3 regions of the Thiorhodococcus fuscus genome follow, and region 3 is predicted to be linked to each of the others. Evidence: predicted binding sites of a transcription regulator. Region 3 holds the regulator's gene; each other region holds the start of a gene.
What was found. The regulator FNR, encoded in region 3, switches genes on or off when oxygen is low (the NO sensors DNR and NnrR bind a similar motif). The targets are predictions, from matches to a motif close to TTGATNTANATCAA.

Region 1 (2,270 bases), on a different contig from region 3:
AACGGGATGCCGGCGTCGCTCAGAGCCTCCTTGGCACGCGCGCAGAAGGGGCATCCGTCTCGGGTGAAGACGGCGACGTCCAGCGGCTTGGGCGCCTCGGGTGCGAGGTAGGCGAGCATGGTGCCGGCGTCGGAGACCTCGTAGGGGTCGCCTTCGACCTCGGGCTCGATGAACATCTTCTCGATCACGCCGTCACGCACCAGCATGGAGTAGCGCCAGGAGCGCTTGCCGAAGCCCAGGTCGTCCTTGTCGACCAGCAGGCCCATGCCCTCGGTGAACTCGCCGTTGCCGTCCGGAATGAAGGTTAGGTTGTCGGCGTGCTCGGCCTCCTTCCAGGCGTTCATGACGAAGGTGTCGTTGACCGAGATGCAGACCACGTCATCGACGCCATGTGCCTTCATTTGGGGCGTCAACTGGTTGTAGCGCGGCACGTGCGAAGACGAACAGGTGGGCGTGAAGGCGCCCGGCAACGAGAAGACGACCACGGTCTTGCCGGCGAAGATGTCGTCGGTCGTGACGTCCACCCATTCGTGTCCGCTGCGGGTGCGGAAGGTGACGTTGGGAATGCGGCTGCCTGTGCGATCTTCAAACATCTGTTGATTCTCCTTGTAGCGTTTTTAGGGCTGTTGATTCGGATCTCGGTCCGAAGCCGATCCAGGTTGAACGTTTCGGTGTTGGCGGGCTGTTCGCTGCCGACGGGTGCCATGATAGGAGGATTCGACTAATCCGTGAAATGGATTGTGGAAATCATAGCGATTGGTTTGGCCTATAAGTTTTCCGGGGATCGCTTCGACGTCCACTTAGATGGGGTTGCAAGACGGCGATGTTAAGCAAACCCTTATTGATAGAGATCAACGAAGCGGTAATTCAACCATCCTAATCTTAGTCTCGCGGAGGGTGAATCGGTTCGAAGCGTTCGGTCCGATTTGCCGATAGACACTCTACATTCGCGAGGAATTACGATGATGACCATGAAGCGATTCTTGATGGCCGCCACCGTCGCGGGCGTCTCTGCATTGGGTTCTGTGTCCGCCAACGCCTTCTGGGGTTGGGGTCCGTTCGATTGGTTCAACCCCTGGGGCGGTGGTCCTTGGTACGGCGGTGGTCCTTGGTATGGGGGCGGACCTTACGGCTATGGCGTCCCCTACTACGGAGGCTACGGCGCTCCCTATGGCTGGGGTGCACCAGTCTACGGTTACCCGGGATATGCCTATCCGGGGTATGCCTATCCGGCAGTGAGCGCGCCGCAAAGCATGACGACCAAATAGACGTCTGCTTGTACACGTAATGATGAAAATACGCCGCCGCCCGCGACTCGCGGGCGGCGGCGTTTTACGGCCGCGCCCAGGAATGCCAAGGTCCTGATTTCGCAGTCGAGCCCGCAAGTTGCTATTATCCCCGCCTTCCGGCCCGAGGCCTCTGTTTTGCCGGGGTCGTGGGTTGTTCGCCGTCTGACGATGGGAGACACGCAATGCGCTTGTTGGTGGGTGACATCGGTGGTACCAAGACGGCGCTGGGAATCGCGGAAACGGATTGCGAGGTTGTGTCGGTCACCGAGCCTCGACGTTATCCGAGCGCTGCCTTTGATTCCCTCGAGCAGATCATTCATCGCTACCGCATCGAGACCGGCGTGCATTGCCGCTTCGCGGCCTTCGCGGTCGCCGGTCCGGTGCAGGATCGCCGCTGCGAGGCGACCAATCTGCCCTGGTCGCTCGATGCCGATGCGCTGGAGGTTGCGTTTGGGTTCGCCGGTGTCGAGTTCCTCAACGATCTGGAGGCCGTCGCCTGGGGCGTTTCAGCGCTTCGCGACACGGATCTCGCAGAACTCCATCCCGGCGAGGGGGAGGGTAAGGGGAACGCCTGCGTGGTGTCTGCGGGCACCGGTCTAGGGCAGGCGGGACTCTTTTGGGATGGCTTTCGCCATCATGCCTTCGCGACCGAGGGCGGACATACGGATTTCGCTCCGGCGGACGATCTCGAGTTCGCCATGCTCCGCTACCTCAAGATGCGCTTCGGTCGAGTGAGCTGGGAACGTGTGGTCTCCGGGCCTGGGATCGCCAACATCTATGAATTCCTGCTTCGCTACCATGATTGCGAGTCTCCCGTCTGGCTGCGTCGCGCGATCGACGAGGGCGGCGATACGGCGGCCGTGGTCGCTCAGGCTGCAGCCATCGAGCGTTGTCCGATTTGTGTCGAGGCGATGCATCTCTTTCTGCGGCTCTACGGGCGCGAGGCAGGCAATGCGGCGCTCAAGCACATGGCGCTGGGTG
Region 2 (2,270 bases), on a different contig from region 3:
CCTCATCCAGCAGGGCTATTTGATGCGCACGCCGCGCGGACGCATGGCAACCCAGTCGGCCTACCGGCATTTCGGACTGCCCGACCCCAAGGGTCGGGAAGCCACATCCATCCCGGATCTGTTCGACGGCGCGAACGCCTGAACAGAGGGTTGCCTCCAGCCTCCAGCTTCAGGCACCGACGACGCAGCGCAGGTCCGCCTGGGGGTCATCGCCGGTCAGCTTGAGGTCGTAGCGTTCCTGCAGGATGGCGAAGACGTTGGGCGTGACGAAGGCGGGCGGATTGGGTCCGAGGGTGATGCCCTTGACGCCCAGGCTCAAGAGGGTCAGGAAGACGGCGACGGCCTTCTGCTCGAACCAGCTGATCACCAGGGTCAGGGGCAGATCGTTGACACCGCAGTCGAACGCCTTGGCCAGGGCGACGGCGACCGAGATGGCGCCGTAGGCGTCGTTGCACTGCCCCATGTCCATCAGACGCGGGAATCCGAGATGCTCCCCGTAGTCGTAGTCGCGGATACGGAACTTGCCGCAGCCCAGGGTGAGGATGAAGGAATCCTTCGGCGTGCCCTGGGCATAGTCGCTGAAATAGTTGCGCCCCTTCTCGGCGCCGTCGCACCCGCCGATGACGAAGAAGCGGCTGATCTGGCCGGCCTTGACCGCGTCGACGATCGTCTGGGCATGATCCAACAGCACGCTGCGGTGGAAACCGATGGTCGACTCGCCGCTGATCCGCTCCTGGCAGGGCTCGCAGCGGCGCGCCTCCTCGATGACGGCGGAGAAGTCCTCGTCCAGACGCGGCCCGCCCGGAACGGCCGTGGCACGCATGGTGAAAAGACGACCCTTGTAGCTCTCGGGCGGAATCAGCACGCAGTTGGTGGTGGCGACCACCGGCCCCGGAAAGGCGGCGAACTCCTTCTTCTGCTCCTGCCAGGCACCGCCGTATTGACCGGCCAGGTTGGGATGCTCGCGCAGCCTGGGATACATGTGGGCCGGCAGCATCTCGCCGTGGGTGTAGACCTTGATGTCCGTCCCCTCGACCTGCTGGAGCAGATTCCACAGATCCAGGAGGTCGTGGCCGGTCACGAGGATGCCCGGACCGGCCTGGGTGCCCTCCTTCACCTGGGTCGGAGACGGCTTGCCGAAGGTCTCGACATGCCCCTCGTCGAGCAGCTCCATGACCCTCAGGTTCATCTCGCCGCACTTGAGACAGAGTTCGAGCAGGCTGTCGAGGTCGAAGTTCACGTTGGTCATGGTCGCGAACAGGGCCTCCTCGATGAAGGCCGAAACCCGTTCGTCGTGTTTGCCGAGCCGGCGCGCGTGATGGGCATAGGCGGCCATGCCCTTGAGACCGTAGAGCAGGGTTTCCTGGAGCGACTGAACGTCAGCGTCCTTGCCGCAGACACCGGGTGAGTTGACGCAGGCCGACTGGCGGAAGGTTTGCTCACATTGATTGCAGAACATCGGAACCTCGAACGAAACATGATGGATGGCAAGCCAAGCAGCCCTCGCTCTTGCAGTTCGATCCTGGACCGGTCGAGGAGCCGCGCTCGGGGCCAAGTCTGATTGGACAGAGAACCTGGCTCCTTGACCAAGGTCAAATCGACCAGACCACCGAGAAAAGGCGACCAATACAGTCAGCCTCTCGCGTGGCAAAGGGATCGATCCAGTCTGGCACGCTCAACAGAAGGGAATTGCCAACATCGATCAGAGCCTCCATATTGAGCGGATCCGGCCTTCGGCCAGCCGCTGAGAACATCTGGAAACCACGACCATGAAGACACTCGCTCTATCACTCACACTCGCCTCCTCCCTGGTGCTCGTGGCATGCGGCACCACCACTGGCTCACGCACGGGCAGCGGCGCCGCCGTTGGCGCCGCCACCGGTGCGGCCATCGGCTCGCTGAGCGGAAATGCAGGCAAGGGCGCCTTGATCGGTGCCGGCGCGGGCGCGCTCGGCGGTTATGTCTACGACAAGAACAAAAAGCAGGAGGAATACGACCGGGAATATCGCAACCGCGATTATGACAATCGCTACCCGCGTTACTGAGCCCCGGCTCCCCCAGGATCCGGCCGCGCCGATTCGCGGCCGGATCCCCGTTCATCATTAGATTTGACGAGACAGTACCCTATGTCGCAGTTCGAAAACGTCACCGTTATCAAGCAAGCCAACGTCTATTTCGACGGACAGGTGATCAGCCGTACCCTCTTGTTCGCGGACGGCAGCCGCAAGTCGCTCGGAATCATGCAGCCGGGCACCTTCACCTTCGGCACC
Region 3 (2,270 bases):
CAGCTCCTTCACCGAGTGCTGGGTCGGCTTGGTCTTGATCTCGCCGGCGGTACGAATGAACGGCACCAAGGTCAGATGCATGAAGAGCGCGTTCTCGCGGCCCTCTTCGACACGCATCTGACGGATCGCCTCCAGGAATGGCAGCGATTCGATGTCGCCGACGGTGCCGCCGATCTCGACCATGGCGACATCCGCGCCCTCGGCCCCGAGACGGATGCTCTGCTTGATCTCGTCGGTAATGTGCGGAATGACCTGCACGGTACGGCCCAGATAGTCGCCGCGCCGCTCCTTGCGGAGCACGCTGTCGTAGATCTGGCCCGTGGTGAAATTGTTGTTGCGCCCCATGCGGGTGCGCAGAAAGCGCTCGTAGTGGCCCAGGTCGAGGTCGGTCTCGGCACCGTCGTCCGTGACATAGACCTCGCCATGCTGAAAGGGACTCATGGTGCCCGGATCCACGTTGATGTAGGGATCGAGCTTGATCATGGTGACCTTGAGGCCACGCGCTTCGAGCAATGCCCCGAGGGAAGCCGATGCAATACCTTTGCCCAGCGATGAAACGACACCGCCGGTGATGAAAATATACTTGGTCATAGGGAAACAAAAGGAGGGTCGAGGGGTGATAGCCCGAATGCCCGGACAAACTACCAAAATCGCCGCCCCGGCTCAATCGAGCGCGCGACCAGCTGGCACCTGGAACAGCCCGTGATCAGGCACCGAGCGACGAAAGGTATCTGGAGCCGAAGAGCCTTCGCACACGGAATGCCGCCCTTGTATTCTGATGTGGATCAGGTTACAAAATGCTAATATTTGATCCAGATCAAACAGCAGAATGAAAACCCTACCGTCGATGTCAGTCTAAGGGGCGGCGCCTTGAATCAGCGAAAAGTGATCTCTCTAGAAACCATCCGTGTCGCCTGTAAAAATTGTACGCTGTCCTCTCTATGCCTGCCCATGGGCCTGGTTGCAGAGGACGTCGAGCGTTTGGACGACATCGTCAAACGAGCCCGTCCCCTGCATCGGGGCGACTTCCTGTTTCGCGAGGGCGATCGCTTCCGCTCTCTGTACGTCGTCAAAACCGGATCGGTCAAGACTTTCGCGCCCAGCCCAGAGGGCGGGGAGCAGGTGCTCGGCTTCCACCTGCCGGGCGAGATCATCGGCATGGACGCCATCGACAAGGATGCCCATGCCTGTTCGGCCAAGGTACTCGAAACCTCCGCGATCTGCGAGATACCCTTCGGCCGTCTCGAAGAACTCACCTCGATCATCCCCAGCCTTCAGCATCAGATGTACCGGTTGCTGAGCAAGGAAATCGGACAGGACACGGACATGCTGCTGCTGCTCGGCAAGAAGAACGCCGAGGAACGCCTGGCCGCCTTTCTGCTGAGCCTGTCGCAACGTCTGCACAAGCGCGGACTGTCGCCGTCCGACTTCTATCTCAGCATGTCGCGGCACGAGATCGGCAACTATCTCGGTCTCGCGGTCGAAACCGTCAGTCGGCTCTTCACGCGCTTTCAAGAAGACGGCCTGATGCGTGTCGACCGCAAGCATATCCAATTGCTCGATCTCACCGCGCTCGAATCCCTGGTCGGCGGATCCGGACAGGGACGCCGCCAGCAACAACAGCAAACCTGAAGGAGCACCTGGACGCAACGTTCAGGGCAAAGACAAAGACTCAAACGTCCTTGAGCCAGAGACAACCGTCGGAACAGCCCGACTGAATGGCCGACAGGCGCCGTGCGTGCGCCTCCAGGGCCGCATCGTCGGCACGCACCACCCGCAGCGACGGGCGCTCCGGATCGATCCGGCCGCGATGCACCACGCGCGAGCCCCCGCCATCCTCTTCGCGCGATTCGCTCCCCAGGTGCAGCGCCACCTGCCCCCCCGTCATCGCGAGATAGACGTCGGCGAGGATCTCGGCGTCGAGCAAGGCCCCGTGCAGTTCGCGGTGCGAATTGTCGACCGAGTAGCGCTTGCAGAGCGCATCCAGGCCGTTGCGCTGCCCGGGATGGAGCCGCCGCGCCATCGCGAGGGTATCCGTCACCTCGCACAGATCGGCGACACAGGGCGCATCCGGGCGCCAGCGCCTGAATTCGTGATCGAGGAAGCCGACGTCGAAGGGGGCGTTGTGTATGATGAGTTCGGCGCCCGCGACGAAGCGCACGAAGGACTCGGCCACCTCCTCGAAGCGCGGCTTGTTGGCGAGGAACTCGTTGGTAATCCCATGCACCTCGATCGCGCCGGCGTCGATCTCGCGGTCGGGCTGAATGTAG

Region 1: a site for FNR is predicted at 842-855, ahead of ACFSJC_RS07835 (sulfur globule protein CV3). Genes of this name have one in related genera too.
Region 2: a site for FNR is predicted at 1,583-1,596, ahead of hcp (hydroxylamine reductase). Genes of this name have one in related genera too.

Annotation. Positions count from the first base shown of each region.
Region 1 covers NZ_JBHUHX010000016.1:63,020-65,289, forward strand. The annotation lists gene ACFSJC_RS07830 (glutathione peroxidase) at 1-593, opposite strand, end outside; gene ACFSJC_RS07835 (sulfur globule protein CV3) at 972-1,268, shown strand; gene glk (glucokinase) at 1,472-2,270, shown strand, end outside.
Region 2 covers NZ_JBHUHX010000032.1:99,124-101,393, reverse strand. The annotation lists gene ruvB (Holliday junction branch migration DNA helicase RuvB) at 1-142, shown strand, start outside; gene hcp (hydroxylamine reductase) at 170-1,459, opposite strand; gene ACFSJC_RS12515 (YMGG-like glycine zipper-containing protein) at 1,770-2,045, shown strand; gene ppnP (pyrimidine/purine nucleoside phosphorylase) at 2,127-2,270, shown strand, end outside.
Region 3 covers NZ_JBHUHX010000040.1:86,786-89,055, reverse strand. The annotation lists gene ACFSJC_RS14520 (CTP synthase) at 1-591, opposite strand, end outside; gene fnr (fumarate/nitrate reduction transcriptional regulator Fnr) at 871-1,632, shown strand; gene dnaQ (DNA polymerase III subunit epsilon) at 1,673-2,270, opposite strand, start outside.